Regions from separate parts of the Mesorhizobium sp. M0500 genome, predicted to be linked through region 1. Evidence: riboswitches for the same ligand, from Rfam matches in the RefSeq annotation. Region 1 holds a riboswitch; the other holds the start of a gene.

Region 1 (7,780 bases):
CTGCCGGCGTGCAGGCCACCGGCTCGACCAGATGGTGAGAACAGAGCTGGAGGAAGCGGCGATTGTATTGCCGGGCGCGCCCGACGAAGATTGTCTCGACCGCCGTCTTCATGTTGTCATAGATCCCGCGCCGGCACGCTCCGCCATAGAAGGCAAAGGCGCGGTCGTGCGCGTCGAACACCATCTCCTGTGTCTCGCGGAAGTAGGCCTGAACGAACGGCATGCGGCTATGGGACAGCCGCATCTGCGCGACCTTCACCGTCAGCGGCAGACCGTGAAGCTCGATCCCTTCATGGCTCCAGTCGAACTGGTAGGCCTCGCCGGGATCGAAGCGAAGCGGGATGAAGGCATGCGCCGGCGCCCGGGCCCGATCGCTCCGCCATGCCTTCACGAACCGATGGATGCTGTCATGCGCGCCATCGTAGCCACGGCCGCGCAGTTCCTCGAACAGTCGTATCGTCGAGCGCCGCTCACGCCGCGGCAGCTTCTCTTCACGCTCCAGGATATCCGTCAGAACCACCAGCCATGGACCCAGCTTCGGCAGCGGCTGAACCTCGCGCTTGTAGCGGAACTCAGTCGCGCCAGACCGGATGACCTTGCGGACCGTGTCGCGCGCCACGCCGAGCTCGCGCGCAATCTGCTTGATCTTCTTGCCTCGGGAGAAAAACTCGAACCGGATCCGCGCAATCGTCTCCACAACCAACATCCCCAAACCCCTTCCCTCAAAAAGCGGGAAGGATCACCAGAACTGGAAAACAGGGGGCGAGGATTCGAAGCGAAATAACCCCCTCAGGGGACAACATTGCAGGCGATCTCACAGCCGGCAAGCTGCACGGCATCCACGTCACCGAAGCAAACATCAACTACCACGGTTCGATAACGCTCGACCCTGACCACTGCGAAGAAGCAGGGATCCTGCCCATGGAATTCGTGGAGATATGGAACAAGAATTCCGGGGCGCGGATTTCCACCTATGTCATTCTGGGCGAGCGCGGCTCACGATGCTGTATTCTAAACGGAACGGCGGCCCGCACTTGTCAGCCGGACGACCAGATCATTGTCTGCAACTCCATCTACCTGGACGAAGCGCATATCACCTCTCTGAAGCCGCGGATCGTTACGTTCGACCAGGACAACAACATACTCGACCGCCTGAGCTACTCCGTCGATTTCGACGCCGATGGCCGTTACAGTTTCTCCATCCTTGACGAAGCGAATGAAGCTTTCGCCATCCCTGCGCTGGTGTCCGGGGCGTGACATTTCCCTGCACGGTGTCGACTTCGTCGACAATGCCCCCGACATTGCTAACCGTTAGATTGGCCCATCTCGTATGTGTCCGGTTGACCGTTTGCCGACCCGCTCCAAGCCGATTTCCTGAAATTGGACACGCTGGCCTCATACAGTCAGAAATAACACAAAAAATGGTCCATACATTTCAGTGCGGACCTCGAAATGGCGATCAATGGCGCGCCTATCATCGTATAGCTGGAGTGTTCAAAGGCTGAACGGGAGAGATCGGCAACCGCCGACGCCGACGGAGCAACCCCCCAAGGAAACTCTCAGGCAAAAGTGACCGCACCGCCGAACGATCTGGAGAGAGACGCCACGCGCGTCCACCGAAGGGGAAAGCCGGTAGGTCCGGTTAAGCTCTCAGGTACCCGAGACAGATTTGGGGATTCGCTGCGAGCCAGGCTCGCACCCATTGCACTGTTCGGAGTTTAAATGCCTAAAATTGTTGTAATTGGCGCCGGAATTGCCGGTGTGTCGACAGCTTTTGCGTTGCTGGAGCAAGGCTACGAGGTGACCGTTGTTGAGCGGAGACGGTATGCCGCGATGGAAACGTCGTTCGCCAACGGTGGCCAGCTATCCGCAAGCAATGCCGAAGTCTGGAACCACTGGTCGACAGTGCTCAAGGGAATTAAGTGGATGCTTCGGCGGGATGCGCCGCTTCTCATGAACCCTACCCCGTCGTGGCACAAGTACAGCTGGCTGCTGGAATTCGTGTCCAATATTTCGCGATATCGCGAGAACACGATTGAAACGACCCGCCTGGCTATCGCGGCCCGTAAGCACCTCTTCGAGATCGCTGACCGCGAAGGCATCAACTTTGATCACGTCCGTCGGGGTATCCTGCATGTTTGCTGGGACAAAGCAGGCTTCTCCCACGCGTTGAAGGTGAACGAGATGCTGAACGAGGGTGGCCTCGACCGGCGTTCGATAACGCCCAGCGAACTTGCCGAGATTGAACCTGCATTACATGGCAATTTTTATGGAGGATTCTACACCCCGTCGGATTCTACCGGCGATATCCACAAATATTGCGCGGGCTTGGAGAAGGCCTGCACAAAGCGGGGCGCCCAATTCATCTATGACGCTGCGGTGAGCCGGATTGAACGCCGGGATCGCTTCCACCTCGTTTGCACAACTGGTGGCGCCGATCAGACGCTGGAAGCCGACGGCATTGTAGTCTGTGCGGGAACAAATAGTCGCGATATCGCTGCGATGTTCGGGGATCGCATCAACATTTATCCGGTGAAAGGCTATTCAATTACGGTGGAGTTGGACGGGTCTACGGCAGATTCCTCGGCGCCCTGGGTGAGCATTCTTGACGACCGCGCGAAAATCGTGACCAGCCGTCTCGGCGCTGCGCGTCTGCGCGTGGCAGGGACCGCAGAATTCAATGGTGTCAATTTCGACATCCGGGAAGATCGCATCAGACCTTTAGTCGACTGGACACGGATGATGTTCCCGAAAGTGGCAACTGAACACGTTGTGCCGTGGGCAGGGCTTCGACCGATGATGCCGAACATGATGCCGCGGGTCGGCAAAAGCCGGGTTCCGGGTGTCTTCTACAATACCGGTCACGGGCATCTAGGGTGGACGCTTTCAGCCGCAACATCGGCCATGCTGGCCACGGTTGTGGCTACGGATCTTCCGGTCGACGCTCGTTTGGCTGCGTAGAAGACCTCCCTGCTTTAACGCCCCGAGGAAACTTGAACATGACTAGTCTGACATTGGAAGTCGCCAATTCCATCATTAATAGGGCGTGCTCCACAGCAAGCGGAAAGGGTCTCAAGCCCTTGAGCGTTGCGGTTCTGGATGCTGGCGGCCACCTGGTCGCGTTCCAAAAGCAGGATGGGGCTTCAATGCTCCGCTTTGAACTTGCATTCGGCAAGGCTTACGGTGCTTTGGCCGTCGGTTTCGGTTCACGCTGGCTCGACACAGCATCAGCCGACCGACCGCACTTTGTAGCCGGCCTGACCGCCATATCAGGCGGCAAGATACTCCCCGTACCCGGGGGTGTCCTGGTGCGAGACAAGACCGGTCGGTTGCTTGGTGCGGTGGGCATTACTGGAGATACATCAGACAACGATGAAGCAGTGGCCGTGGAGGCAATCGAGATCGGCGGGTTGGATGCGCAGCCGGCCTGACTCAACCGAAGCGCGTGAAGCCCGTAGGTGAGAAACACAGATCCGTCGGCGGATCAGGCAGAATTGAAATAGCGTCTGCGCCTTCGGCGCGATTTTGAGATGTTTCGCGCACCGGGCGCCTTTAGGATGGTGCGCTGATGCCGGCTGCCACGGCTGAAAACGTCCGGACAAACAGGGTTGTAGAATGGATCAGGAAGCCTCCTCCGGCTTTGCGGTCAGTAAAATCAAAAAGGCCCTCAGCCTGGCCCTTGCGTTTCGTAACATCTGCAAGCGGCCGAAAAAGTTGCTTCCGATTAGTTGGCCTATTGATCCTCGGGCAGAGTTTGTGGCTGGAGGCCGGGATGCCCGGACATATGCGGCAACTCCCAACCCCTCGTCCTCACTCGCCTTAGAGGCCAGGGGCAGTGCGGGTATCGCTACCTACTGCACGCGCCGCGCTGGGTTGCAGTCGGATCAATCCAACGCCGTTCTCGATGTCGATTTGGGTGCCAAATGGCTCCGAGAGCTTCTGCAGCCGCTCCAGAATGGCTTTTCCTTGCTGGGCGGGAGCCAGACGCGGCACTCCCCGGTTGGCGAACCTGCTGGAGCGACGGAGCTCGATTGGATAGAGCCTCAGTTCGGCAAGCTGGTTCTGCTCAAAGCGGCTGACGGCGACAACGCTCTCATAATAGACCGCATCGGATTGCGGGCCTACAAACCCTTCTGGCGTCGGATATCCCTTGGCCACCTCGTCGACCGTTACCTCGGCGTCCGTATCGACCCGCGGATCCTTACCGTACACCTCGAACATGTCGGCGCCTACCGGCGTCCGAAGGTCCTGACAGAAGAAATTCCCCAAGCTGTAAAAGATAGGCCGGCCTTTGTAGATCTCGATGCCTCGCAACACATGGGGTCCGTGCACGACATACGCATCGGCGCCGGCATTAATAAGCTTACGCGCAAAGGCTTGTTCGTAATCGGGTGGCTCCTGGCTCCATCCCCCAGGTTCGTGTCCATGGTTCGTTGCAATGCAGAAGTCGGAGAACTGCTTGCCTTGACGAACATTGCGCTGGATACTGGCAACATCGCGGGTGTTAGGCTCAAAGCTGTAACCACCTTCGTTACCGGCTTTGAATGAGACCCCGGCCATCACCACCCTGGTGGGATCACTAGGCACTAGCGTACTATCGGGTAATGCATCACGAACTAGCCGTAGGTTATCCAGCATGTCAGCCGGTACGACAATGTTCTTCATCAAACGAAGTGCGTTGAGTCCGGGCCTACCCGGCGCCTCCCCAACTGGGTCGCAGGCACGAGACATGGGCTCGAACGTTGTTGTGAATGACACCAGTGCTACGCGACCGCGAGGGGTCTCCCAATAGCGAGCACCGCCGGCTTGCGCGAGATTCTCGCCGGCACCTGCGTGGATAATCCCGTTCTCTTCAAGGGCACGGCTCGTCTCGCGCATACCTTCGACGCCCCAGTCAAGCGTATGGTTATTCGCGCGACTAACCATATTGAAGCCCATCGCTTTCAAGTCAGGTCCGAGCTCGGGAGCGCTTATGCAATAGGCACCGCCGTACTCAGCCTGTGGGCATCCTTGAGACCGAGCATCCAAAATGTTCGTCTCCAAGTTGCCGAAAGTGACGTCGGCATCATGAAAGATTTTCAGGACATCGGCCAAGCCGGGATATTGGCCTTTTGTCACTGGCCGCGCCAAGAGAAGGTCTCCGACGGCCGCCATCGTGAAACCGTCTGCTACATTTGTTTCGATCGAACCGACCGTATCAAAGCCACCATCCCGCTGAATCGCAGGGTGACCATCTTTTTGATAATCCATATTTACTTCCTACTTTCCAGTGTATGTATTCAGCTGGTCCTATACTTGCGTTCCGATACTACAACCAGATCATCAGGCTGAGCCAACACGGGCGGGCGAATGATCGCCCAGCAGAGCCCGTTGAACTGGAGTGTCTGTGGCCGGAGCGCGCACATGGCAGGCCACAACGCGCCCGTCTGCCATTGGCACCAAAGGTGGCACTTCGATGCGGCAGCGCTCGACAGCGAGCGGGCAGCGCGGGTGGAACGCGCACCCAGTGGGCGGATTGATCGGGCTTGGTACCTCGCCCTCGAGGGGCGCCTCCAGCCGAACTCGCGTGGGATCCGGCACCGGAGCTGCCGCGATCAACGCCTCGGTGTAGGGATGGACCGGCTTGGCGAACAGCGCCTCGCACGGCGCAAGCTCAACGATCCGCCCCAGATACATGACCGCAACCCGATGGCCGATATGCTCCACGACGCCAAGGTCATGCGAGATGAAGACAAAGGCGATGCCCATCTGCTGCTGGAGATCCAGAAGCAGATTCAGAATCTGTGCCTGCACGGAGACGTCGAGGGCTGACACAGCTTCGTCGGCGATGATGAGTGAGGGGTTGAGCGACAGGGCGCGTGCAATGCCGAGCCGCTGGCGCTGACCGCCGGACAATTCGGACGGGAGCCTGTGCATCATCTCCGGCGACATTCCGACCTTTCGGAGAAGGTCCGCGGCAAGCGCCTGACGCTGGCTTCGGCCGAGGCGCTCGAAATTCTCGACGGGTTCGGTGATGATCTGTCCGGCCGTGAGACGCGGGTTCAGCGACGAGTAAGGATCCTGAAAGACCATCTGAATCCGACGGCGCCACGCGTGAAGCGCATGCTTCTTGAGGCCCGCAATATCGGTCCCGTCGATCAGCACCCGCCCGCCCGTCGGCGCTACGAGTCGCATCAAGATCCGCGCCACGGTGGACTTGCCGCAGCCGGATTCGCCGACGATGCAGAGCGTCTCGCCGGCCTCGACGGAAAAGGATACATCCTCCACCGCCCGGATCACCGGAATTGTCTTCTTCAAGAATCCCGCACCGAGCGGATAATGCTTGGTCAGATTCTCGACTTTCAGCAGAGGACCGTTCATGCGCCCATCACCTCTTCGGCACGCCAGCAAGCTGCGGCGTGGCTCGACCCGACATCACGCAGGGCGGGCGTCTTTTCGCGGCAAATGTCGATAGCGAACGGGCAGCGAGGCGCAAAGCTACAGCCGACAATGGGCTCGCGTAGACTTGGGACAATGCCGGGGATTTCCGGAAGGCGGCTCTGACGGCCCCGCCGCGGATCAGGCACCGATCGCATGAGGCCCTGAGTGTAGGGATGCGCCGGTCGCGCGAACAAATCTATCACGTTCGCTTGTTCTACGATCCGGCCAGCATACATGACGATCACGCGCTGGCATGTCTCGGCCACAACACCCAGATCGTGGGTGATGAACATCACGGCCGTTCCGGTGCGCTCTTTCAGATCGACGATGAGCCGCAGGATCTGCGCCTGGATGGTGACGTCGAGAGCCGTCGTCGGCTCGTCAGCGATCAACAGTTCTGGTGAGCAGGCGAGTGCCATGGCGATCATGGCGCGCTGGCGCATGCCGCCCGACATTTCGTGAGGATAGTTGCTGACGCGGCGCTCGGGGTCCGCGATGCGGACAAGACGGAGCATCTCTTCGGCCTTTGCCATCGCCATCGAGCGGGACGCTTTCGTGTGGATCTGGACCGCCTCTGCAATCTGGTGGCCGACCGTATAGACCGGGTTCAGGCTCGTCATCGGCTCCTGGAAGATCATGGCGATCTGGTCGCCGCGGATCTTTCGCATCTCGCGATCGGAGAGCTCAAGCAGGTCGCGTCCGTGAAAGCGGATCTCGCCGCCGACTGTCCTGGCGCTCACCTTCGGCAGCAGCCGAAGGATGGAAAGGGCAGTGACGCTCTTTCCGCAGCCGGATTCGCCCACGACGCCGAGCGTCTCGCCTTTTTTCACATGGAAGCTGATGCCGCCCAGGGCACGGGTGACGCTTTCTTCGCCGTAAAAGTGCGTCTCAAGGTCTTGAACGTCGAGGAGCACGTCGTTCCCTGCCTTTTGATGCATCTGCATATTTAGCGCCTCCGCTTCGCGCGGGGATCGAATAGGTCGCGCAAACCGTCCCCCAGCAAGTTGACCGCAAGGACCGTGATGGCAAGGCAGATACCCGGGGCAAAGATCGTCATTGGGGCGATGGCGAGATACAGGCGAGAACTGGCGATCATGTTGCCCCAGCTCGGGGTCTCGGGCGGCACGCCCACGCCGAGGAAGCTCAGCCCCGCCTCCGTCAGGATCGCGCTGGCGCAGACAGTAGCACCCTGGACCATCAGCGCAGGAATGGTGCTGGGCAGGATATGTCGCCACAGCACCCTCGGCAGGCGCGCACCGCCGCACAGCGCGGCCTCCACATAGGGACGCTCGCGAACACCCAGAACCACAGAACGAACCAGCCGCGCGACGGCCGGCGTCTCGGGGATCGCGATCGCGAC
Region 2 (7,780 bases), on a different contig from region 1:
GGCGCGTTGACCAGAGGATTGTCGCCCAACGGCCATTCGCCCTTCGCCACCTTGGCTGCCTCGCCGGCTATGGCGATCATGGCCTCGCAGAAGCGATCCAGCTCGCGCTTGGGCTCGGACTCGGTCGGCTCCACCATCAGTGTGCCGGCCACCGGGAACGACATGGTCGGTGCATGGAAGCCATAGTCGATCAGCCGCTTGGCGATATCGTCGACGCTGATGCCGGCGCTGTCTTTGAGCACGCGGGTGTCGAGGATGCATTCATGCGCAACGCGTCCGTTGCGCCCTTTGTAAAGCAGGGGGAAATGCTCGCCGAGCCGCGTCGCCACATAGTTGGCGGAGATGATCGCCGTCTCGGTCGCCTGCTTCAGGCCGGAAGCGCCCATCATACGAATATACATCCAGGTGATCGGCAGGATGGAGGCACTGCCGAACGGTGCCGCCGCCACGGCATGGGCCGAGCCTTCGGTGACGTGGCCGGGCAGATATGGCTTCAGGTGCGCCTTGACGCCGATCGGGCCGACACCGGGGCCGCCGCCGCCATGCGGGATGCAGAAGGTCTTGTGCAGGTTCATGTGGCAGACATCGGCGCCGATATCGCCGGGACGGGCGAGGCCGACCAGCGCGTTGAGGTTGGCGCCGTCGAAATAGACCTGGCCGCCATGGCTGTGGACGAGGGCACAAAGGTCGCGCGCGCCTTCCTCGAAGACGCCATGCGTCGAAGGATAGGTGAACATCAGCGCCGCAAGGTTGTTCGCATGCTCGGCTGCCTTGGCCTGCAGGTCGGCCATGTCGATATTGCCGTCCTCGGTGCAGCGCACGACGACGACGCTCATGCCGGCCATGGCCGCACTTGCCGGATTGGTGCCATGCGCCGAGGACGGGATCAGGCAGACGGTGCGATGGCCCTCGCCGCGCGACAGATGATAGCCGCGAATGGCGAGCAGCCCGGCATATTCGCCCTGGCTGCCGGCATTGGGCTGCAGGGTCACCGCGTCGAAGCCGGTGATCTCGGCCAGCCAGCCTTCCAGATCGTCGATCATGGCGCGATAGCCTATCGAATGGTTTGCCGGCGCGAAGGGATGCAGGTTGGCGACATCAGGCCAGCTCACCGGCATCATTTCGGCGGCGGCGTTGAGCTTCATGGTGCAGGAGCCGAGCGGGATCATGGCGCGGTCGAGCGCCAGGTCCTTGTCGGCCAGCCGGCGCAGGAAGCGCATCATGTCGGTTTCCGAGTGGTTTTCGCGGAAGACGGGCTGGGTGAGGAACTCCTTGCCGCGCGGTGTTCCTGGCATGGAACTGCCGGCGGCAACGTCGGCCTTGGCGCCGAAAAGCGCTGCGATTGCCTCCAGATCGGCTTCAGTGGAGGTCTCGTCGAAGCTGATGCCGACATGGTCGGCGTCGATGACGCGCAGCAGCCGGCCGGTCTTTTCTGCGGCGGCGGCAATCGCGCCGGCTCTGCCCTTCACTTCCACGGTCACAGTGTCGAAGCGGCTGTCGCCGAGCACCGAAACGCCCGCTGCCTTGAGGCCGGCAGCCAGGCGGTTGGCCAGCGTGTGGACGCGGCCGGCAATCGCCTGCAGCCCGGCAGGGCCATGCCAGATCGCGTAGGCCGTCGCCATATTGGCGAGCAGCGCCTGTGCGGTGCAGATGTTGGACGTCGCCTTGTCGCGGCGGATATGCTGTTCGCGTGTCTGCAAAGCGAGGCGATAACCGGGACGGCCCTTGCTATCCGTCGACTGGCCAACGAGCCGGCCGGGCATCAGCCGCGTCAGCCTGTCGGAGACGGCGCAATAGGCGGCGTGCGGCCCGCCAAAGCCCATCGGCACGCCAAAACGCTGCATCGGGCCGACGGCGATGTCGGCGCCAAGCCTGGCCGGCGCATCGGTCAGCGTCAGGCCAAGCGGGTCGGCGATGAAGACGACCAGCGCGCCGGCAGCACGGGCCCTGTCGATCGCTGCCTTGTGGTCGCCGTAGACGCCGAATGTATCGGGCCAGGAGACCAGCAGGGCGGCGGTGTTGTCGTCGATCACCTCGCCGTCGACCTCGATGCCGAGCGGCTCGGCGCGGGTGCGCACGACGTCCAGCGTCTGCGGGTGCGGCGTGCCGGCCAGTGCCACCTTGGTGCGCTTGTCGCGATGATGGCGCAGCGCAATGCCGACAGCTTCGGCCACCGCCGTCGCCTCGTCGAGCAGCGAGGCCGACGCCACCGGCAGGCCGGTCAGTTCTGTCACCAGCGTCTGGAAGTTGAACAGCATTTCCAGCCGGCCCTGGCTGATCTCGGCTTGGTAAGGCGTGTAAGCCGTATACCAGGCCGGGTTCTCGAACAGGTTGCGCTGGATCACCGGCGGCACGTGGACGCCATGATACCCGGCACCGATGAAGCTCTTCAGCACCGTGTTCTTTGCCATCGTCGCCGCGAGCTCGGTCAGCGCTTCCGCTTCGCTTGCGGGGGCGGGCAGGGCCAGCGGCCGGTCGAGCCGGATCGACTTCGGCACTGCCTGACTGATCAGGGTCTCGACCGAAGGAACGCCGATCGTCGCCAGCATGGCTCTGACGTCATGGAGGCCCGGGCCGATATGGCGAGCCGAGAAGGGGTAGGGTGCTGCGGTCATCTTCCTCGTCCTGCTATCAACCAATATGGGCTTTGTAAGCGGCTTCATCGAGGAGTCCGTCGAGCTGGCTTTCATTGGCCAGCTTCATCTTCCACAACCACCCGTCGCTGGTTGCCGCCGAATTGACGAGTGAAGGATCCGATGACAGCGAGGTGTTGGCCTCGGTGATCTCGCCGTCGACGGGCGCGTAGACATCCGATGCGGCCTTGACCGATTCGACCACCACGGCGGTGTCGCCCTTGGCCAGTTTTCTGCCCAGTTCCGGCAGCTCGACGAAGACGAGATCGCCGAGCTGCTGCTGTGCGTAGTCGGTGATGCCGACCGTGGCGATGCCGCCCTCGACGCGCAGCCATTCGTGATCTTCGGTGAAATAGGTCTTTGCCATTGAAATCATCCTTTGCGGTAGCGATGGGGCGTGAAGGGCAGGGGGTGGATGTCGACCGGGATTTTCGTCCCGCGGACATCGGCGAACAGTTTTGCGCCGGATTTGGCAAGCGGCGTCTGGACGTAGCCCATGGCGACCGGATGACCGGCCGAGGGGCCGAAGCCGCCTGAGGTGACATGGCCGGCAGGGTTGCCGTCAGCATCGAAAAGGGCAGCACCGGCGCGCACCGGCTGGCGGCCTTCCGGCTTCAGGCCGACGCGTTTTTGCGCCGGACCGCGCTCCAGGATGGCGCGCAGCGCATCGGCGCCGATGAAGGCGCCAGAGGCGCGAACCTCCTTGGGGATGGCCCACATCAGCCCGGCGCTGGCCGGATCGATCTCCGGCGTGATGTCCAGCCCGTGCAGGCACAGTCCGGCTTCGAGCCGCAGGCTGTCGCGGGCGGCAAGGCCGACCCACATCACCCGCTCGTCCTCGAGCAGCCTGGCGACGAGGTTTCTTGCATCCGCTTCCGGCAGGCCGATCTCGAAGCCGTCTTCGCCGGTATAGCCGGACCGGCTCATGAACCATTTTTCGCGCGGCTCGATGCCGTGCATGAACACCAGCGAACCGGTCTCGATGCCAGCGCGGGAAAGGGCAGCCCACGCCTCGGGGCCCTGGATGGCCAGGAAGACGCGGTCGAGCGCATCCACTTTTACATCGAAATCGCCCTCTGCATCGAAATTTTTGGCCAGTGCGCGCAGATGCTTTTCGTCGGCGGCGGCGTTGCCGGCATTGGCGACCATCATGAAGCGCTCGGCGCCGAGCCTGGTGACGATCAGATCGTCCAGAATGCCGGCCGCCTCATTGAGGAAGAACGTGTATTTGGACTGGGAAACCTCAAGCGCGCCGGCATCGAACGGGCAGGCGCGGTTCAGAAGCGCTGCTGGCCCCGTACCGCTGATTTCGAACAGCTTCATGTGCGAGATGTCGAACAGGCCGGCATACTCACGGCTGTGCAGGTGCTCCTTCATCACGCCGGCCGGATAGGTCAGCGGCATCGACCAGCCGGCGAAGGCGCCAAAGCGCGCACCAGCTGCCATGTGCAGATCTTCGAGGGGAAGGTGTTTGGTGTCGTCGCCCGTCATGTCATCTCCAGAGTCGCACGCAAGCGGCCGCGAATGGCGACCAGTCCGTGCCCCTCTGTCTGAAGCCTGAGAGACTCGCGCCCCGTAACTCTGTCGGCAGCGCTTACACCTTCGGCGCGGGGGCAAGCCCCGACTTTCCAGAGTGTCTTTCCCGTCTACGGTTCTTTTGCCTGAGAGATTTCGGGCGATTTCCCCTTCGGCGGCAGCTCTCGCTGCTCTCTCCCGCAAACAGGTAGGACTCGGTCAAGAGCCCTCGACTCGTCATCCATAGCCCGTGGACGACACCTTGTCACCTGCCGGCGACATTTTTACTGCCAAGTCTTCTGCGGGCCTTCTTTACAGGCAAGCCTTCGCTAACCACGCCGCTTGCCGGTTTCTCAAGACCTTGCCGATATACCGCATAAGGGCGGGCAATTACCGGCGGCGGGCGGGGAAGAAAATGGGCGAATTGATCATGAGCGCGCCGGTGGCCGGGCTGACCTCGAAAAATCGGATCACGGCGGAAGACGTGGTCATGCTGCGCGGCGAAGTGTTCGGCGACGGCGTGGTAACGCGCGGCGAGGCCGAGGCGCTGTTTGCGCTGGATGCAACGGCGAGGGACAAATGCACGGAATGGCTCGAGTTTTTCGTCGAGGCCGTCACCGATTTCATCGTCCACCAGGAAAAGCCGGCGGGCTATGTTTCGCAGGACAATGCCGACTGGCTGATCCGGACGATTTCGCGCGACGGCATGGTCGACAGCCAGACCGAACTCGAGCTGCTGGTGCATGTGCTGGAAGTTGCCAAATCATCGCCGAGCACGCTTTCCAGCTATGCGCTGGAGCAGGTCGCTCATGCGGTTGTGGACGGCAAGGGGCCGCTGATGACCGGCGGCAGGCTTATCCCTGGGTCGATTGCCAAGGCTGAGGTCGAGCTGTTGCGCCGCATCCTTTACGCCTACGGCGGCGATGGCAACATCGCCATCAGCCGCGCCGAGGCCGAGGTGCTGTTCGAGATCAACGAGCGGACAGCGGCGGGCGACAACGATCCGTCCTGGAACGATCTATTCGTCAAGGCGATCGCCAATTTCGTCATGTGTTCGGCCGGCTACGAACCGCCGGTGCGCGACGTGGCGCTGCGCCGGGATGCTTTTTTCGAACAGGCCGATCCGGAGATCGGCGGGTTCTTCAGCCGCATGGTATCGGGCGGCCTGTCCGGCATCATGGAAGCCTATCGCTCACCGGGCGATATCGAAGCCGAATGGGAGTCCAAGAACAAGGCAGCCGAGGCACTGGCCCGCCGGGCCGAGACGGTCGATGCCGGCGAAGCGAAGTGGCTTGCTGAACACATCGGCGACCGGCCGCTGCAGGAGAACGAGCGTGCGCTGCTGACGCTGATCAAGCACGCCTCGCCGGAAATCCATCCGGCGCTGAAGCCGCTAATCGACAAGGTTGCATAACAGGTCACGACCCTATTGCTTGGCGGGCTCGGACTTAGCTGTCTGGAAGCGCGACATCCATTTGAAGCTGCCGAACCAGTAGCGGCGCACGCCGCCTATGGTGCCGTCGGCGGTGCGCGCGCCGATCCAGTTGTTGACGTATTGGATGAGGCGGACATCGTCCGGGCGCATCGCAAACGCTTCCGGCGTCCGCAACAGCGGGCCGCCCACCATCGTCAACTTCGCGTCATAGAGCCTGGCGGCCATTTGGGGCGTTGGCGATGTCGCGACCATCGCCTGTGCGTCGCCGCCGATGATCGCGGCGAAAACATCGGAGGTATTGTCGAAAGACAGGATGGTCGCCTTGGGAAAAGCTTCCTTCGCGGCGGCTTCATCGGTGGAATTGGACAGCACGGCAATCTTGTATCCCGGCGCCGCCACTGCCTTTCCCGGCCTTTTCCCAAGACTGGCGATCGTCGCAACCATACGGATATCGGCGGTACCGGTCTGGTTGGAGAACACCACCTCGCGTGCGCGTTCCGGCGTGCTGGCGTAGCCCGCCGCGATCATGTCGAAATCACCCTTGAGCAGTCTTGTCTTGAGGTCGTTCCAGGGCACCTCGACCAGCTTCAGGTCGACGCCGAGATCAGACGCCAGCGCACTGGTCAGGTCGACATCATAGCCGGCGAACTTCCCGTCGGCCTTCTTGAGGATCCATGGCGGGTTGAGCGCCACGCCGATCGTCAGTGTCTTCTGGTCGATGATGCGCTTGAGGCTGTCGTCCGCCCGGGCTGGCAGCAGCGACAAAGCCAACCAGGCAGAAAGGGCAAGTATAGTTGTAGCGATCATCTTAGCGCGCATTAATATAACCTCGCTGAGCCCGTCCGGTTGTCAGATTTACACAGAGGTGCCATTCTGTCGATAGCGGACCCTGATGGAGAGTTGCGATGTCGACACGGATGACGGTTACCGGTTCGATGATGTTCCTGGTTTGCATCCTGGGCAATCCGGCGAAGCTTTCGCTGCTGCCGGCGGCAGCGCAGGCTGCGGGGGCAAAACGCGTGGTCTGCTCCAGCGCCGATTACCGCTATTCCTATTGCGGGGTCGATACGCGCCGCGGCGTGCAGTTGACCTCCAGGCTTTCGAAGGCGCGTTGCGTATACGGTAGAAGCTGGGGCTATGACGGCGGCGGCATCTGGGTCGACAATGGTTGCTCGGCCGAATTCGCAGTCGCCGGCCCCAACCGCAATCCCTCTGCTGGCGACGTCGCCGCAGCCATTATCGTCGGCGGCGTGGTAGGCGCCATTCTCGACAACGGCAATTCGCATCGCCATCATTCCGATAATTACTATCCGAAGCCGCGCCCGCGCCGTTACGACCAATTGATCGATCCGACGCCGCAATTCGACAATCAGGGCAACCCCAACTTCGATACCCACGGCAACTACCAGGGACCGCATGGGCTGGGCAAGCTTGTCACCCCTGACGACAATCCTGACCTGAATCCGGCCCTGCGCAGCGCCGGCGACGACAGCGACGACGACAGTTAGATGAAGCTTAGGTCAGGTTTCGGTCAGATGCCGCCGTACCAGTCGTAGCCATTGTCCTCCCAATAGCCGCCTCTGCCGCCGCCGATATTGGCGAAGCCGTCGACCAGCTCGATCTTGTAGAGGTATTTCGGCATCTTGTAGCCGAGCTGGCGCTCGACGCGGACGCGCAGCGGCGCGCCGTTCTCGACCGGCAACGGCTTGCCGTTGAGGCCATAGGCAAGGATCGTCTGCGGATGACGGGCATCGACCAGGTCGATCGAGCCGTAATATTTGATGTCGCCGGCCAGGCTGCGGTCGATCGTATCGAGGCAGTGGAACATGACGTAGCGCGCCTGCGGCTTGACCACTGCCTGGTCGAGCACCAGCGACAGCGGCGTGCCGGTCCATTTGGCAATGCAGCTCCAGCCTTCGACGCAGTCGTGGCGGGTGATCTGGGTGCGGCTCGGCATGTTCATCAGCTGCTCGCGGCTCAGCGACAGCGGTTTTTCGACGAGGCCTGAAACCTCCAGCCGCCAGTCGGCGAAATCGCTGGCGAGCAGGCCCTTGTAGAAATCGTCGTCCGGTGCGGTGACACCGTTCGGCCGCTGCGGCTGGCGAATGTCGGCCTCGGTGAACTCCGGCGCCAGCGCATCAGCGCCGGCAAGCAGTCGCTGCGCCCGCCAGGTCAGGCCATTGGCGCTTTCGAGGAA

Evidence for each region. Region 1 has a riboswitch for glycine ahead of NKI70_RS25925 (D-amino acid dehydrogenase). Riboswitches for the same ligand answer to the same signal wherever they lie in the genome.
Region 2: another riboswitch for glycine. It lies ahead of gcvT (glycine cleavage system aminomethyltransferase GcvT); the one in region 1 lies ahead of NKI70_RS25925 (D-amino acid dehydrogenase).

What each region holds. Positions count from the first base shown of each region.
Region 1 is NZ_JAMYRB010000019.1:88,885-96,664, reverse strand. Features, by position in the region: gene istA (IS21 family transposase) at 1-706, opposite strand, end outside; gene panD (aspartate 1-decarboxylase) at 802-1,257, shown strand; glycine riboswitch at 1,497-1,586, shown strand; gene NKI70_RS25925 (D-amino acid dehydrogenase) at 1,723-2,961, shown strand; gene NKI70_RS25920 (GlcG/HbpS family heme-binding protein) at 3,000-3,431, shown strand; gene NKI70_RS25915 (CapA family protein) at 3,820-5,250, opposite strand; gene NKI70_RS25910 (ABC transporter ATP-binding protein) at 5,323-6,360, opposite strand; gene NKI70_RS25905 (ABC transporter ATP-binding protein) at 6,357-7,364, opposite strand; gene NKI70_RS25900 (ABC transporter permease) at 7,367-7,780, opposite strand, start outside.
Region 2 is NZ_JAMYRB010000012.1:148,876-156,655, forward strand. Features, by position in the region: gene gcvP (aminomethyl-transferring glycine dehydrogenase) at 1-2,615, opposite strand, end outside; gene gcvH (glycine cleavage system protein GcvH) at 2,632-3,000, opposite strand; gene gcvT (glycine cleavage system aminomethyltransferase GcvT) at 3,006-4,124, opposite strand; glycine riboswitch at 4,273-4,359, opposite strand; gene NKI70_RS21475 (hypothetical protein) at 4,564-5,562, shown strand; gene NKI70_RS21480 (transporter substrate-binding domain-containing protein) at 5,575-6,390, opposite strand; gene NKI70_RS21485 (DUF3011 domain-containing protein) at 6,489-7,091, shown strand; gene NKI70_RS21490 (molybdopterin-binding protein) at 7,115-7,780, opposite strand, start outside.